One region of the Pseudonocardia sp. EV170527-09 genome, then DNA from elsewhere that is predicted to be linked to it. Evidence: riboswitches for the same ligand, from Rfam matches in the RefSeq annotation. Region 1 holds a riboswitch; the other holds the start of a gene.
What was found. A riboswitch is a leader RNA that binds a small molecule or an ion and turns the genes downstream of it on or off. The one in region 1 is predicted to bind cobalamin.
Positions count from the first base shown of each region.

Region 2: it holds a riboswitch for cobalamin, as region 1 does, so the genes downstream of both, FVA95_RS01095 (hypothetical protein) here and FVA95_RS06680 (ribonucleoside-diphosphate reductase subunit alpha) in region 1, are expected to answer to the same signal.

Region 1 is NZ_VRMC01000015.1:36,290-44,879, reverse strand. Features, by position in the region: gene FVA95_RS06690 (HoxN/HupN/NixA family nickel/cobalt transporter) at 1-886, opposite strand, end outside; gene FVA95_RS06685 (ribonucleotide-diphosphate reductase subunit beta) at 1,092-2,180, opposite strand; gene FVA95_RS06680 (ribonucleoside-diphosphate reductase subunit alpha) at 2,177-5,071, opposite strand; cobalamin riboswitch at 5,202-5,405, opposite strand; gene FVA95_RS06675 (hypothetical protein) at 5,481-5,867, opposite strand; gene FVA95_RS06670 (four-helix bundle copper-binding protein) at 6,037-6,399, shown strand; gene FVA95_RS06665 (ABC transporter substrate-binding protein) at 6,494-8,065, opposite strand; gene FVA95_RS06660 (GNAT family N-acetyltransferase) at 8,165-8,590, opposite strand, start outside.
Region 2 is NZ_VRMC01000002.1:75,215-83,804, reverse strand. Features, by position in the region: gene FVA95_RS01105 (4'-phosphopantetheinyl transferase superfamily protein) at 5-712, shown strand; gene FVA95_RS01100 (DNA polymerase IV) at 720-2,246, shown strand; gene FVA95_RS01095 (hypothetical protein) at 2,269-2,646, opposite strand; cobalamin riboswitch at 2,681-2,870, opposite strand; gene FVA95_RS01090 (chloride channel protein) at 2,867-4,453, opposite strand; gene FVA95_RS01085 (MarR family winged helix-turn-helix transcriptional regulator) at 4,450-4,992, opposite strand; gene cobA (uroporphyrinogen-III C-methyltransferase) at 5,046-6,266, opposite strand; gene FVA95_RS01075 (cobalamin biosynthesis protein) at 6,263-6,763, opposite strand; gene FVA95_RS01070 (cobyrinate a,c-diamide synthase) at 6,817-8,214, opposite strand; gene cobO (cob(I)yrinic acid a,c-diamide adenosyltransferase) at 8,208-8,590, opposite strand, start outside.

The DNA of each region.
Region 1 (8,590 bases):
TGTTGTAGTAGACCTTGCGCACCGGCCGGGCGAAGGCCCAGCCGTAGGCGACGTTCATGAAGACGCCGTCGAGGGTGTCGAGCAGGCTCATCCCGGCCGCGAACAGCACCGGCAGCACGAGGATCGCGTAGAACGGCAGGGCGAACGCGGCGGCACCGCCGGCCAGCACGAGCAGCGTCACCTCGGTCGCGGTGTCGAAGCCGAGCCCGAACAGGAAGCCGATCGGGTAGATGTGCCACGGCGCGCGCACCGACCGGGCCAGCCCACCGAGGAAGCGGTTCATCAGGCCCCGCTTGGCGAGGTGCTCCTCCAGTTCGGCCTCGCTGTACTCGCCGCGCCGCATGCGCCGGAACACCCCGACGATTCCGACCAGCACGACCAGGTTGAGCAGCCCGATGATCCACAGGAACACCCCGGACACCGACGAGCCGATGATCCCGGTGACGGCGTGCAGGGTCGAGCCGTCGTCGCCGATCTGCCCGGCGAGCGCCCGGACCCCGAGCCCGAGCAGGAAGGTCAGCCCGAACACCACCGTCGAGTGGCCGAGGGAGAACCAGAACCCGACCGACAGCGGCTTGCGTCCGCCGTCGGCGAGCAGCTTGCGGGTGGTGTTGTCGATCGCGGCGATGTGGTCGGCGTCGAAGGCGTGCCGCAGGCCGAGCGTGTAGGCGAGCACGCCGATCCCGATGCCGAACACCCCGGAGGCCCCGAGGTCGTAGTGTGCCGGCGCGACGAGGACGACGAGCACGCCGAACCCGAGGACGTGCAGCAGCGCGATGAACCCGAGCATCCCGGCGAGCGACCGGCGGTCGTGGCGGTCGAGGGCGGCACGCCACCGGCGGGCGGGGGAGGGGGCCCCGGTGGGGACGGGCTGGGGGGCGGACATCGACGGACTCCCGGCGTCGGGGCCGCCCGGAGCGGGCGGCGCGATCGCGGTCACCGTGCGCCCGCCGCAGCCGCGGTGTCACGGCTGCTGCCGGTGATTGGCGACGCTGCTGCGGTGGTGCCCGGAAGATCCCTCACCTTTCGGAGAGGTCCGCCTGAACACGTGAGCGGACGGACCGGCGTCGGCCGGCCCGTCCGCTCCGCGGTCAGTCCCAGTCCAGCGAGCCGCCGGTGCGGTACTCGGTCACCCGCGTTTCGAAGAAGTTCTTCTCCTTGCGCAGGTCCATCGCCTCGCTCATCCACGGGAACGGGTTCTCCGGCTCCCCGAACAGCGGGGTGAGCCCGATCTGCTCGGCGCGCCGGTCGGTGATGAACCGCAGGTACCGCTCGCAGGACTCGGCGGTGAGCCCGAGCATCCCGCGGGGCATGGTGTCGCGGGCGTAGGCGACCTCCAGCTCGCAGGCCTCCCGCAGCATCGTCCGGATCTCCGCGACGAACTCCGCGGTCCACAGGTGCGGGTTCTCGATCTTGATCTGGTTGATGCAGTCGATGCCGAAGTTCAGGTGGATCGACTCGTCGCGCAGGATGTACTGGTACTGCTCGGCGATGCCCACCATCTTGTTGCGCCGGCCGAGCGCCAGGATCTGGGCGAACCCGGTGTAGAACCACATGCCCTCGAACACCACGTAGAAGGCGACCAGGTCGCGCAGGAAGGCGCGGTCGTTCTCCGGGGTGCCGGTGCGGAAGTCCGGATCGGACAGCGCCTGGGTGTAGCGCAGCGCCCAGGCGTCCTTCTCGGTGATCGACGGGACGGTCCGGTACGCGTTGAACAGCTCCCCCTCGTCGAGCCCGAGGGACTCGCACACGTACTGGAACGTGTGGGTGTGCACCGCCTCCTCGAACGACTGCCGCAGCAGGTACTGGCGGCACTCGGGGTTGGTGAGGTGGCGGTAGACGGCGAGCACGATGTTGTTCGCGACCAGCGACTCGGCGGTGGCGAAGAAGCCGAGGTTGCGGGTGAGCATCAGGCGCTCGTCGTCGGTGAGGCCGCCGGGGGAACGCCACAGCGCGATGTCGGCCTGCATGGCGACCTCGGTCGGCATCCAGTGGTTGGCACAGCCGGCCAGGTACTTCTCCCAGGCCCAGGTGTACTTGAGCGGCAGGAGCTGGTTGACGTCGGCACGTGCGTTGATCATGCGCTTGTCGTCGGCGTCGATCGGGGCGGCGCCGCGGGCGATCTCGCCGAGCCCGCTGGTGTCGGCGCCCGTGTGACGGTCGGTGGTCGGGGTGCTCACTGGCAGGCCTCGCAGTCGGGGTCGTCGACCGAGCAGGCGGCGCCCGGGTCGAGATCGGGGGCGGTGACGGGGACCGCGGGCACGGTCGCCGCGGGCGACGGCGCCGCGGACACGGTCGCTGCCGGGGCCGGGGCGGCCGCGGGCGTGCTGGGCACGCCGGTGAGCCGGCCGTCGGTGCCGGTGAGAGTGGACTTCTCGACGGCCGTCGCCGCGCGGGTGCGCAGGTAGTAGGTGGTCTTGAGTCCCGAACGCCAGGCCAGGCGGTAGAGCTCGTCCAGGGCGCGGCCGCTGGGGGAGGCCAGGTAGAGGTTCAGCGACTGGGCCTGGTCGAGCCACTTCTGCCGGCGCGACGCCGCGGCCACGAGCCGGCTCGGCTCGATCTCGAACGCGGTCGCGTAGAGCTCCTTCAGGTCGGCGGGGACCCGGTCGATCTCGGCCAGCGACCCGTCGAAGTACTTCAGGTCGGCGACCATCACCTCGTCCCACAGCCCGCGCTCCTTGAGGTCGCGGACCAGGTGCGGGTTGATCACGGTGAAGTCGCCGGACATGTTGGACTTCACGTAGAGGTTGAGGTGGATCGGCTCGATCGACTGCCCGACCCCGCAGATGTTCGAGATCGTCGCCGTCGGGGCGATCGCGAGCACGTTGGAGTTGCGCATCCCCTGGGTGCGGACCTTCTCCCGCAGCGTGTCCCAGTCCAGCGTGGACGACCGGTCGACGTCGAGCTCGCCCTCGCCGCGGGCCGCGGCCAGCAGGTCGAGCGAGTCCAGCGGCAGGATCCCGCGGCTCCACAGCGACCCGTCGAAGCTGGCGTAGCGGCCGCGCTCGACCGCCAGGTCCGACGACGCGGTGATCGCGTGGAAGCTCAGGAGCTCGGCCGAGGTGTCGGCGAACTCGACGGCCGCGTCGCTCGCGGGGGCGATGCGCTGGACGAACAGCGCGTCGGAGAAGCCCATCATGCCCAGGCCGACCGGGCGGTGGCGCAGGTTGGACCGGCGGGCCTCGGGGATCGTGTAGAAGTTGATGTCCACGACGTTGTCGAGCATCCGCACCGCGGTCGTCACGGTGCGGCGGAGCTTGTCCGCGTCGAGCCCGTCGCGCGTGACGTGCGCGGCGAGGTTCACCGAGCCGAGGTTGCAGACCGCGACCTCGCCCTCGTCGCCGGCGCGGGTGTTGAGGGTGATCTCGGTGCACAGGTTCGACGAGTGCACCACCCCCGCGTGCTGCTGCGGGCTGCGCAGGTTGCACGGGTCCTTGAACGTGATCCACGGGTGCCCGGTCTCGAACAGCATGGTCAGCATCCGCCGCCACAGCTCGACCGCGCGCACCGTGCGGTGCACCCGGATCTCGCCGCGCGCCGCGGCCGCCTCGTACTCGCGGTACCGCTCCGCGAACGCCGTGCCGTAGAGGTCGTGCAGGTCGGGCACCTCGTCCGGGGAGAACAGGGTCCACTCGGCGTCGGCCTGCACGCGGCGCAGGAACTCGTCGGGCACCCAGTTCGCGGTGTTCATGTCGTGGGTGCGGCGGCGGTCGTCGCCGGTGTTCTTGCGCAGGTCGAGGAACTCCTCGATGTCGACGTGCCAGGTCTCCAGGTAGGCGCACGCCGCGCCCTTGCGCTTGCCGCCCTGGTTCACCGCGACGGCCGTGTCCCCGGCGATCTTGAGGAACGGCACCACACCCTGGGAGACGCCGTTGGTGCCGCGGATGTGCGCACCGAGGCCGCGGACCGGGGTCCAGTCGTTGCCGAGCCCACCCGAGTACTTGGCCAGCAGCGCGTTGTTCCGGTACCCGCCGAAGATCGACTCTAGGTCGTCGTCGACGGTGGTGAGGAAGCACGACGACAGCTGCGGCCGGGTGGTGCCGGAGTTGAACAGCGTCGGGGTCGAGGCCATGAAGTCGAAGCTCGACAGGACCTCGTAGAACTCGATCGCCCGGGCCTCGCGGTCGATCTCGCGCACCGCCAGTCCCATCGCGACCCGCAGGAAGAACGCCTGCGGCAGCTCGAAGCGCACACCGCGCTCGTGCAGGAAGTAGCGGTCGTAGAGGGTCTGCAGGCCGAGGAAGCCGATCTGCAGGTCACGGTCCGGGCGGATGGCGTCGGTGACCCGGTCCAGGTCGAAGGTCGCGAGCTCGGGGTCGACCAGGCCGATCGCGATGGCGTGGCGCAGGTAGTCCTTCGTGTAGGACGTGTACCGCTCGGTCATCGTCGCGTGGTCCGGGGTCTCCCGGGTGCCCGCCAGGTGTGAGACGGCCTCGGCGCGGAGCCGGTCCAGCAGCAGCCGGGACGCCACCAGGGAGTACGCGGGCTCGCGCTCCACCAGGGTGCGGGCGGCCAGGACCAGGGCCTGGGCCAGCTCGTCGGCGGTGATGCCGTCGTAGACGGTGCGGTCCAGCTCGGCGAGCACCGGCTCCGGCGCGACGTCGGCGATGCCGTCGCACGCCTCGTCGAGCACCGCGGCGACCCGGTCGCGGTCCAGTGGGGTCCGGCTGCCGTCGGGCCCGGTGACGTGCACGACCGGTGCGTCCGACGCGCGGTCCCCGCCGTCGCGTGCCCGGGCCCGTGCCTGCTGCTCGCGGTAGAGCACGTAGGAACGGGCGACCTTGTGGTGGCCGCCGCGCATCAGGGCGAGCTCGACCTGGTCCTGGATCTGCTCGACGTGCACGGCGTGCGCCGGGTGCCGGGTCAGCGCCGCGACGACCTGGTCGGTCAGCCCGGCCACGAGGTGGTGCAGCCGCGACGACGTCGCGCCCGAGTCCCCCTCGACCGCCAGGAACGCCTTGGTCGTCGCCACCGAGATCTTCGTGGCGTCGAACCCGGTCTCGGAGCCGTCACGCCGGATGACGCGCAGGGCCGGGGGTGCTGTTGCCGGTGCAGCGGTGGAAGCCGTCACGGGCTCTCTCCTCGCGAGTCGCCGTCGCCTCCGGGGCGGGCGCGGTGCGAGGAGGCGGCGGGGTCCCGTGTCGTCGGCGGCCCACCGCACCCTGGCGCCGTCCCACGAGGCCCCGGAGCAGCGCGCACCGGTCGGTACGCGCACCGGTGGCAGGTCTTCGGACTCACGGGCGCACTGCTCACACCTACTGGCCGTCGCTTCCCGGGATCACTCCCAGTGCTGTTGACGGCGGTCGTTCCCGTTCACCGCTGCGGGGCAGTCCCGGATTCCCACCGGGTTCCCTCTTGCCTCACCGGCCCGGGCGGGCCGGTGAACCACCAGCGATCCGGACACTACATCTTGTGGGTGGAGCTACTCCATCCCCCCATCGGTGCGGATGCGATCCCCTCTCGGTGACCGGCGGTCCGGGTCAGCCCGCCGCCCGCCCCTCGGCCGTCGCCCGGGGGCCGGGGGTGAACACGTGCCCTGCGAGTGCGGGCGGGACGGCGGCGGGACCCGGCCCGCCGGCGCGCACCCAGGCCGCGACCGCGTCCGTGGTTGCGGCGTCCAGGACCGCACGGAGCCAGACCGGCCGGGCGCCCGCCCGGCGGGCCCCGGGCGCGGGGGCGACCACCAGGACGTCGGAGTCCGCGCACGGGCCCAGGCACTCGCTGGTGCGCAGCCGGGCGTGCCCGGCCAGGCCGTCGGTCAGCCGGTCGAGCAGTCGGTCGTGGTGGTCGCGGTCGAGGCCGGGGTGCTTGCGGCCGGAGCCGCAGCAGCACCCCCGGCAGGCGGTGACGGCGGGGAGGGCGGGCACGCCCCGACCCTACGTGACACCTGACGAACTGTTCAGGTGATCACGGCGACGACGGGTGTCCGGCGGTGTCGGCCCGGCGGACGGTCGTGGTGGACGAGGCGGGCGGGTAGGCAGGGCCCGCCGTGGGGTACTCCGCCGCCGACCGTTCCACCATCGAGAGGGAGATCCCGTGAGCCACCACGTCCTGGACGCCGCCGGCGTCACCACCCCGGCCGCCGTCGTCGAGAAGCTGCACGACGCCGCCCGCGCGAGCACCGCCTGCGCCTCGGCGATGGTCGCCTCCGGCGGGATGGAGACGGAGGTCCTGCTGGCGCTCGACGCCGCCGACCTCTGCACCGCCGCCGCGGCCGTGCTCGGCCGCCGCACCGGGGACAAGGCCGTCGGCGAGGCCGCCGCCTCGGCCGCCGCGCTGGCCTGCGAGGCGTCCGCCGCGGCCTGCGGCGCCCACGCCGACCACCACGAGCACTGTCGGCTGCACGCCGAGGTCACCCGCGAGACGGCGGCGCTGCTGCGCGAGCACGCCGGCGCCTGAGGTCCGGCGGGCCGTGCCGTGCCCCTGCCGTGGCCCGGCCGCGGCACGGCCCGTCCTGCGGCCGGGAGTGGTTCCGGGTCCCGCCCGCAGCGGGTCACCCCATCCGCAGCCGGTGGAACCGGGCCCAGGTGGCGGTGTCCGGCCGGGCGGGCTCGACGCCGGTCAGGTCGGCGGAGACGCCGACGTGCTCGTCGCCCGAGGACCAGACGGTCGAGCGGTCGCGCAGCAGGAGCTGGGCGCGTCGCAGGGCCTCGACCCGGTGTGCCTCGTCGGGCACCCCGCGCGCGGTGGCGAGCAGGGCACGCACGTCGGCCCGTCCCGCCGCGGCCGGTGCGTCGTCGCCGCCCGCGGTCGCGACGGGCGGGGCGTCGTCGGCGGAGGCCGCGGCCGCGCGCAGGTACAGCGGGAGCGGGGTCGCCGCGGCCCGGCGGAACCGGATGCCCGGGGTCGGGACGGCGTCGGGCGGGTCCGGCTCGCGTGGTGTGCAGGTCAGCCCGATCTCGGTGAGCTGTTCCACGACGGTATCGGCGGCCGGGCGCGACATCGGGTCGAACGGGTCGAACAGCAGCGGCACCTCCAGCCGGTCCGCGCCCGCCGCTGCGACGAGCTCCCGCGCGCGGGCGACGTCGCGTTCCGCCGGCGCGAACCCGGCCGGGTGGTACGCCAGGCCCGGGCCGAACAGGTCGTCGCCCGGCTCGGCGAGGTCGAGCAGCACCTCGCGGACGAGCTCGGTCCGGTCGATCCCGAGCCGGACCGCCTCGGCCAGCCGGGGGTCGCCGAACACGTCGCCGAACACCCCGGCGGTCGTGCCGCCCACCGCACCGGTGCCGGGGGCCGACCCGGCCGGGCCGATGTCGAGGAAGCGGGTCGCCGAGCCCGGCGCGGACACCACCGTCGTGCCGACCCGCCCGAGCAGCCGCCGTGCGCTGTGCGGGAACAGGTCGTGCGCCCAGTGCACGTAGCCGTCCACCAGGGACTGGTAGCGATTCTCCTCGTCGTCGTCCACCACGAACTCCACGGCGGGCGAGCGCGCAGCGCCCAGCCAGTGGCCGTCGTGCCGGTAGAGCGCGTCCGGGGACCCGGGCAGCCAGCGGAACGCGCCGGTGCCCACCGGCGGGGTGCCGCGGCCGTCGCGCACGATGCCGGTGCCCGGCGCGCCCAGGACGAGGCCGAACAGGAAGTCCGGGGCGCCGAGCACCAGCTCCACCTCCGACGCCGAGACCGCCCGGCTGGCGGCGAGGTCGAGCCCGGCCAGCAGCGGTGCCGCCGTCGCCCCGGTGGCGGGATCGGTGATCCGACGCAGCGACGCCAAGACGTCGGTCGAGGTCAGCGGGCGCCCGTCGTGGGCGGGGGCGTCGCGCAGCCGGATCCGCCATCTCGTCCCCGTCCGGTCCGGCGCCGCCGACGCGGCCAGGTGCGGCCGTGGGGTCATGTCCTGGTCCCAGACCAGCAGCGTGTCCGCGACGGCCGCCGCCCGCGCCCGGTCCACCGGCCGCCACACCACGTGCGGGTCCGGGACGCCGAGCGGACCGTCACCGGCGAACGCGGCCACCAACCGAGGGGCGGTGGTGTCGGCCGGGGCCCCGCACGCGGCCAGCGCCGGAATCCCCGCCAGCGCCGCGGTCGCACCGGCGGCCCGCAGGAACGATCGACGGCTCAACTGCACGACCACAGGGTGCCCGGTGCGGTCGCGGCCGAGGCGGCCGGGACGGACCTCCGCACGTGCCGGGCCGGCTCGCGACAGGGCGTGCCCGATCCGGAGGGGTCACCGGCGCGGGCCGGCGGCCTCGACGTGGGTGCTGACCGGCGTGAACCCGCTGCGCCGGTACCAGGCCCGCGGCCAGTCGTCGACGTCGGCACCCAGTGCGAGCAGGTCGCAGCCGTGCTCGGCGGCGAGCTCGCGGGAGCGGGCCAGCAGCGCCCGGCCGTGCCCCCGGCCGCGGTGGGCCCGGTCGGTCTCCAGGGCGTCGAGCCAGGCCGTCGCACCGTCGCGGCGCAGCGTCGCGACCGCCACCACCCGGTCGTCGACGACGACGGCGAGCCGGTGCAGGGCCAGCACCCGGTCGTCGCCGGTGTCACGGTCGACCAGCTGGTCGAGGTCCTCGGGGCCGGTGCCGGGCAGGTCCCGGGCCCAGGAGGCGCGCCGGAACCCGCGGAGCTCGTGGTGGTCCAGCTCGGTGACCGTCGCCGC
Region 2 (8,590 bases), on a different contig from region 1:
CGCCGTGACCGTCACCGTCTGGTGGGCCGCCCCGGCCGATCCCGGCGCCCGCGCCGACCTCGTCGCGCTGCTGGACGCCCACGAACGCGAACGGCTCGTCGCGCTGCGACGGCCCGAGGACCGCGCCCGCTACCTCGCCGCGCACGCGCTGGCCCGGCTCGTGCTCGCCGAGCGGCTCGACGCCGACCCCGCCGAACTCGTCCTCGACCGGACCTGCCGCTGCGGGGAGCCGCACGGCAAGCCCCGCCTGGCCGGGCGCGGCGACGACCCCGGCTTCTCCCTCACCCACTCCGGCGCGCTGGTCGGTGTCGCGGTCGGGACCGGGCCGGTCGGCGTCGACGTCGAGGCGCACCGCCCCCTGTCCGGCCTCGACGGCCTGGTCCGGCACGCCCTGTCCCCCGCCGAGCTCGCCGCGGGGACGCCCGACGGGACCGGCTTCCTGGTCACCTGGACCCGGAAGGAGGCGCTGCTCAAGGCCACCGGCGAGGGCCTGTCGAGCCCGATGGACGCGATCACGCTGTCCCCGCCGCACAGCCCGGCCCGGGTGCTGGACTGGACCGGCACCGCCGGGAGCTGGTGGGTCACCGACGTCCCCACCGGCCTCGACGACCACCCGGGCGCCGTCGCCGGGGCGGGACCTGTGGCCCCGGCCGTCACCGTCGCCGACGGCGACGCGATCCTGTCGGTGCGCCGGGGCACGATGCACGGGTGATGATGGAGTGACCGCGGCGGCCGACCGCTGGGTGCTGCACCTCGACATGGACGCGTTCTTCGCCTCCGTCGAGCAGCTCACCCGGCCCACCCTGGCCGACCGTCCGGTCCTCGTCGGCGGCGCGGGACCGCGCGGCGTCGTCGCGGGGGCGAGCTACCAGGCCCGGGTGTTCGGGGCCCGCTCGGCGATGCCGATGGGCCAGGCGAGGCGGCGCTGCCCGCACGCGACGGTCCTGCCGCCCCGGTTCTCCCTGTACAAGGCGCTGTCCGAGGAGGTCATGGCCGTCCTCGGCGAGTTCTCCCCCGTGCTGGAGCCGGTGTCGGTGGACGAGGCGTTCGTGGAGCCGCCCGACCTCGTGGGCGCCTCCCCGGACCAGGTGCGGGAGTGGGGCACCCGGCTGCGTGGCGCGGTGCGCGACCGCACCGGGCTGCCCGCCTCGGTGGGCGCCGGGTCGGGCAAGCAGATCGCGAAGATCGCCTCCGAGCTGGCCAAGCCGGACGGGCTGCGGGTGATCGCCCACGCCGAGCAGGCGGCCGTGCTCGACCCGCTGCCGGTGCGGTCGCTGTGGGGCATCGGGCCGGTCTCCGGCGAGGCGCTGCGGAAGATCGGGATCGAGACGATCGGGCAGCTCGCCGCGATGGACGCCCGCGAGGTCGCCGGGGTGCTGGGCAGCGCGATCGGGTCCGAGCTGCACCGTCTCGCCCGCGGCATCGACGACCGTCCGGTGGCCCCGCGCGGTGCGGCCAAGCAGATCAGCGCGGAGACGACCTTCGACGCCGACCTGACCGCGATGAGCGCGGTGCACACCGCGGTGGAGTCGATCTGCGTCGCCGTGCACCGACGGCTGGTCGCCGACGGCCGGACCGCCCGCACCGTCACCGTGAAGGCACGGACCGGGGACTTCACCACCCACACCCGGTCGGAGACGACCCCGTTCGGCACCCGGGACCTGGCGACCCTGGTCGCGGTGGCGCGACGGCTGGCCGAGGGCGCGGTCGGCGAGGGCGGGGTGCGGCTGCTGGGCGTGTCGGTGTCCGGCTTCGGCGACGAGCCGCCGCTGGCCCTGTTCGACGCGGTGCCCTCGGAGAACGGGTGGACGACGGCCTCGGCCCTCGACTCCCCGCCCGCGGCCGACGCCCCGGCCGGCGCGGCGGGGGTGGCCGTGCTCGACGCACCACCGGACACCGAGGCGACGACGGGGACGGGCGCGGGGGCCGACAGCACTGCGGGGGCCGACAGTACTGCCGGGGCCGGCGGTACCGCGGGGGCCGACGCGACCACGGGGGCCGACGACGTGCCCGGGCCCGTCCGCCCGGGCCGCCCCGACCGCGAACCCGACCCGGACCGGCCCTGGCGCGCCGGCGACGACGTCGCCCACCCCGAGCACGGCCACGGCTGGGTCCAGGGCGCCGGGCACGGGCGGGTCACCGTGCGCTTCGAGACCGCCTACACCGGGCCCGGCCGCACCCGCACGCTCGACGCCGCCGACCCCGACCTCACCCGGGCCGACCCGCTGGGCAGCTGGCGGGCCTGAGCGCGCCGCCCCGCCGTCGGACTCAGCCGATCAGCGGGCTGCGGTGCGGCGGCGCGACGCGGCTGCCCTCGGCGACCCGGGCCCGCAGCGCCGGGACGGTGCGCGCCAGCCCGTCGAGGACGGCACCGAGCGCGGCGTCGGCCGCGGGGTCGCCCCCGACCAGCAGCACCGCGGCGCCGGCGGGTCCGGCGGCGGCCCAGGCCCCGATCCGGGCGACGGCGTCGCGCGGGGTGACCGGCTCGACCCGCCACGCCTCGGCGTAGAACAGGGCGGTCGACTCGGCCTGGGGGAAGGCGAAGACGGTCTCGGCGTCGGCCAGCAGGTCCGCGACGTGGGCATCCGGGCGGGGTGCGCCGTCGCCGGACGGGTCGGTACCGAGCACCACCAGGTCGTGGCTCATCGCATGTCCTCCTCGAGGGTCCGCGCCCTCACCAGTGGGAATCCGCGACGACGGGCAGTGTCCTGGCTCCCGGATCGCCACGCCCTCCCCGGCCTTCCCACCCTCGTGGGCGGTGGCGCCGGTGTGGGGAGGGCACTCCCCGGTGACAGTGGCGGGACCGCGCCGGATTCGCACCGGCTTCCTGTTCCGTCGTCGTCGGGGAGCCCATCACGCGACCGGGTCAGTGGTCAACCGTCCCCCGCCCCGACACCCCCCGCAGATGGTCGAGCAGGTCGTGTTCGGCGAGCGTCCCGAGCAGCTGCCCGTCCGGCTCCCGCACGGGCAGCGCGGCTCCCCGGTGCGCGGCGAGCACCCCGAGGACGTCGTGCACCGGGGCGGCCGGGTCCAGCGCGGGCAGCTCCGGGCCGGGCGGGGTGCCGTCGGCGGGACGCATCACCTGGGCGACGACGACCCGGCGCAGCGCCTCGTCGGTCGGGGTGTCGGCGGCGAGGTCGATCCCGCGTCGCAGCAGCTTGAGCGTGTAGATGTTGTCCCGCGACACCAGGTTCGACAGGCCGGTGGCCAGGACGACGGCGGCCATCAGCGGCAGGATGAGGGCGTAGTCGCCGGTCAGCTCGAACACGATGAGCACCGCGGTGATCGGGGCGTGCGCTGCCCCCGCGAACACCGCCGCCATGCCGACCAGACCGAACGCGCCGGGGTGCAGGTCCAGCGCCGGGAACAGGGTCGCGGCGGCGTAGCCGAAGGCGGTACCGGCGGTGCCACCGACGAACAGCGACGGCGCGAACACACCGCCGGACCCGCCGATGCCGATGGTGAGGCTGGACGCGAGGATCTTCCCGACGACGAGCAGGAGCAGGAACCCGACGACGTACCGGCCACCGATCGCGGCCTCCAGTACGGGGTAGCCGACGCCGTACATCTGGGGCAGTGCCAGCAGCAGCGCGCCGAGCAGCAGCCCGCCGACGGCCGGGCGCAGCCACTCCGGGCCGCGCCAGACGGCGTCACAGGCGTCCTCGACGACGTAGAGGATCCGGGCGAAGGCCCAGCCCAGCAGCCCGGCGAGCAGCCCGAGCAGCGCATACAGCGGCAGCTGGGCGGGGCTGCCCAGGTCGAAGTGCGGCAGGGTCAGGATCGCGCGGTCGCCGGCGATCACCTCGGCGACGACGTTCGCGACCACCGAGCTGATCACCAGCACGCCGAACGCCTCGGCGCTGAACGACCGCAGGATCAGCTCCAGGCCGAACACCACCCCGGAGATCGGGGCGTCGAACGTCGCGGAGATCCCGCCCGCGGCACCGCAGGCGACCATGAGCACCAGCCGGGTGGCGGGCACCCGCAGCCACTGGCCGATCGCCGAGGCGAGCGCGGAGCCGATCTGCACGATCGGGCCCTCCCGGCCGACGGAACCGCCGGTCCCGATGCAGATCCCCGACGCGAGCGCCTTCACCGCGGCGACGGTGGCCGGGATCCGCCCGCCCCGACGCGCGACGGCGAACATCACCTCGGGCACCCCGTGCCCGCGCGCCTCCGGGGCGAACCGCTGGACCAGCGGGCCGTACACCAGGCCGCCGAGCACCGGGGCGATCAGCAGGAACCACACGCCCAGCCCGGGCAGGTGCGGCGAGGCGACCCGGCCGGCGTCGGAGAAGTCCTCCCGCCCGGTGACCAGCCAGGTCACGCCGAGGATCAGCTCGTGGAACAGCACCGACCCGATGCCGGCACCGATCCCGATGACCGTCGCCAGACCGACGAGCCCCGGCCGGGTGCCGACGAGCGCGCGGTGCAGCGCGCGGACCGCGGTCACCGCGCACCGCCCTCGGCGGGCACCGGCGCGACGGCCCAGTCGGTCTCGCCGACCTCGCCCGCGGCGTCGGCGAAGCGGCGCAGTGCGTCGCGGACCGCGGTGCGCTCGGTGGCCGGCAGCATCACCAGCAGCCGGTGCATCTCGGCGCGGCGCAGCCGGGTCACCTCGTCGACGAGCGTCCGCCCGGCGGGGCTGAGCGCGAGGGCGACCTCGCGGCGGTCGTCACCGGTGCGGGTGCGCACGACGAGGCCGCGGCTCACCAGCCGGTCGCACATCCGGGTCGCCGTCGACGCCGACACGGTCAGTGCCGTGGCCAGGTCGGCCGGGCGCCGGGTGCCGTGCTGGGCCAGCACGACCAGCGCGCGGTACTGCGGCAGGGTCACCTCGCCCGCCGTCGAGCCGGACTGCTCCCCCGCGGCGGCCAGGGACCCGGCCACCACGGAGAGCATCGCCCGGCTCGCGGTCATCACCGCGTCGACGACATCGTCGATCTCGTCGGCAGCACCGTTCTCGTCGGTCACGCCGTTCTCGTCGGTCACGCCGTCGATGATTGCACACTGCAAGATTGCAGTGTGCAATCAGGTCGGCGCGGTCAGCGGGCGACGGGCGCCTGCAGACCGGCGACCGGCCCGATCACGACGATCGCCGGCGGGCTGATCTCCTGCTCGGCGGCGACGCGCTCGGCGGTCTCCAGCGTCGCGCGGACCGACCGCTCGATGCGCGTGGTGCCGTCCTGCACGATCAGCACCGGGGTGTCGGCCGGGCGGCCGTTCGTGATGAGCGCCTCGGCGAACTTCCCGAGCCGCTCCACGGCCATCATCAGCACGATCGTGCCGGTCATCCGGCCCAGCGCGGTCCAGTCGGTCAGGCTGCGCGGGTCACCCGGTGCGACGTGCCCGGACACGACGACGATCTCGTGCGCCACCCCGCGGTGGCTCACCGGCGTCCCGGCGACGGCCGGTGCGGCGAACGCGCTCGTGATGCCCGGGACGACGGTCACCGGGACCCCCGCCGCGGCGCAAGCCTGGACCTCCTCGAACCCGCGGCCGTAGACGAACGGGTCGCCGCCCTTGAGGCGCACCACAAACTTCCCGGCGCGGGCGTGCGAGACGAGCAGCTCGTTGATCCGCTCCTGGGCCATGGCGCGGCCGTAGGGGATCTTCGAGGCGTCGATGACCTCGACCTCGGGGGACAGCTCGTCGAGGATGTCGCGCGGGCCGAGCCGGTCGGCGACGACGACCTCGGCACGCGACAGCAGCCGCCGTCCGCGCACGGTGATCAGCTCCGGGTCGCCGGGGCCGCCACCGACCAGCGCGACACCGGCCTGCGGGGGCTCGGCCGACTCGTCGACGACGCCGGCGGCCAGAGCCTCGACCAGCGCGGTGCGCACGGCCGCGGACCGCCGGTGCGCGCCCCGGGCCAGCACGCCGACGGTGAGCCCGTCGTAGCCGCCGGTGGCGGGGGTGACCGCGGTGCCCCGGTCGCCGTCGTCGGCGCGGACGCAGAACACCCGGTCCCGCTCGGCCTCGGCGACGACGGCGGCGTTGGTCTCCGGCTCGTCGGTGGCGGCGATCGCGTACCAGGCCCCGGCGAGGTCGCCGTCGGTCCAGCGGCGGGCCGTCCAGGTGATCTCCCCGGCCGAGGCCATGCCCTCGACCGCCGGGGTGACCTCGGGCGAGACGACCTCGACGACGGCTCCCGCCGCGATCAGGCGGGCGACACGTCGCTGGGCGACCTGTCCCCCGCCGACGACGACGGCCCGGCGGCCGGCCAGGTCGAGCCCGACCAGGTACTGCTCGTGGTGCGCGTTCAACGACGTTCCTCTCCCGGACTCCGTCGCCCGGTGGTGGCAGCGGGTCCCTGCGCCGGGCCCCCGCTCGACGGCGACGTCGGACGATAGCCGGGCCCGCATGTGTCACAGGAGCCCCCGGAGGGCAATCCCACATCCGCCGCTCGGGCGGCCACCGCGACCGTGACGCCCTGACCAGCGGTCTTGCCCGCGATCAGGTGGGCGCCGTCGCCCGCGGCGAGGAGCGCGGCGGCCTCTGCGACCGACGAGGTCCCGACGGCCGCGGCGACCCGGGCATCCGGCCTCGCCACCCCGACCACGGCCAGCGCGGCCGCGGCGAAACCGTGCGGTTCCCGCGGTGCGACGGCCGCCAGCAGACCCGGTTCGGCGACCCGCCGGTCCAGCGTCGCGACGACGGCGTCACCCAGCTCCAGCCCGTGCTCGGCGGCGACCCGGTCCAGCAGCGCGCGCACCGCGGCCGCGGAGGTTCCGGGGCGCAGCCCCACCCCGACCGTGATCACCGGTCGTGGAGCGGAGCGCTCGGCACGCGGACGGTCGGCTCCACGACCGGTGATCATGCGAACGCGGCCGGGGCGGCCCCGGCCCGGGCATCGCGTGCCGCCGCGACGAACCGGGCGACGGCGCCGGGCACGCCGGCCGGGTGGGTGTGCAGGAACGAGGCGTGCACCCGGTCCTCGACGTAGCCCTCCGGCTCGCCGCCCCGCCACGCCCAGGCCGGGGCCGCACCGGCCCGCGGGGTGACCGCGCACCGGTGGAACTCGTGCGCCCCGGCCCGCTCGCCCGCCACGAACAGGGGCGACGCCGACACCGCGACCGCGTCGCGGTAGCCGAGGGTGAGCCGCGGGGTCATCCCCGCCGACGCGTCGAGGACCCCGCACATCGGCGTCCCGTCGAGGTCGCGGCACAGGTAGAGCAGCCCGCCGCACTCGGCGTGCACCGGCGCCCCGGACGCGGCCAGCGCCGCGACCTGCGCCCGCAGCGGTGCGTTGTCGCCGAGCGCGCCGACGTGCTCCTCGGGGAAGCCGCCGGGCAGCACGAGCGCGGCGGTGCCCGCCGGGAGCGCGGGGTCGCGCAGCGGGTCGAAGGTCGCCACGTCGGCGCCGGCCGCGGTGAGGAGCTCGGCGTGCTCGGCGTAGCCGAACCCGAACGCAGGCCCCCCGGCGAGCGCGACGAGCGGCCGCTGCTCCGCCGTGCCGCCCGTGCCGACCTCCGCGGCCGGGTCCCAGACCGGGCCGGGGGGCAGCGGGCGGGCGAGTGCGAGGACGGCGTCGAGGTCCACGTGTGTGGCGACGAGCTCGGCCATCGCGTCCACCGCGGCGGTCGCGGCGGTGCCGTGCTCGGCGGCGGTGACCAGGCCCAGGTGCCGCGAGGGCACCGCCAGCTCGGCCCGTCGCGGGACGGCGCCGAGCACCGGCAGCCCGACCTCCTCGGCCGCGGCCCGGCAGACGTCGGCGTGGCGCTGCGACCCGACCCGGTTGAGGATCACCCCCGCCACCTGCACGGACTCGTCGAAGCTGCGGAACCCGTGCAGCAACGCGGCCAGCGACCGGGACTGTCCCCGGACGTCGACGACCAGCACCACCGGTGCCCCCAGCGCGGCGGCGACCTGCGCGGTGGACCCGGCGCCGTCGGCGATGCGGCCGTCGAACAGCCCCATCACCCCCTCGACGACGGCGACGTCGGCGTCCCGGCTCCCGTGCCGGGCCAGCGGGGCGAGCCTGTCGGCGCCCTGCAGGACGACGTCGAGGTTGCGCCCCGGACGGCCCGCGGCGAGCGTGTGGTACCCGGGGTCGATGTAATCCGGCCCGATCTTGAACGGCGCGACCCGGGTGCCGCGCCGCGACAGCGCGGCCATCAGCCCGGTCGCCACCGTCGTCTTCCCGCTGCCCGACGACGGCGCCGCGACGACCAGCGCGCGGGCGGTGGTCACGGCGGTCACGGTGGTCACCACTCGATCCCCCGCTGGCCCTTCTGCCCGGCGTCCATCGGGTGCTTGATCTTCGTGGTCTCCATGACCAGGTCGGCGGCCTCGATCAGGGCGGGCGGGGCGTCCCTTCCGGTGATGATCACGTGCTGCCGGCCGGTCCGGGCGGTCAGCACCCCGACGACCTCGTCGACGTCGATCCAGCCCCACTTCAGCGGGTAGGTGAACTCGTCGAGGACGTAGACCTGGTGCTCCTCGCGCTCGATGCGGCGACGGATCTCGGCCCAGCCCTCGACGGCGTCGGCGGCGTGGTCGGTCTCGGTACCCGCCTTGCGCGACCAGGACCAGCCCGACCCCATCTTGTGCCACTCGACGGGCCCGCCCTGCCCGGTCTGCTCGTGGA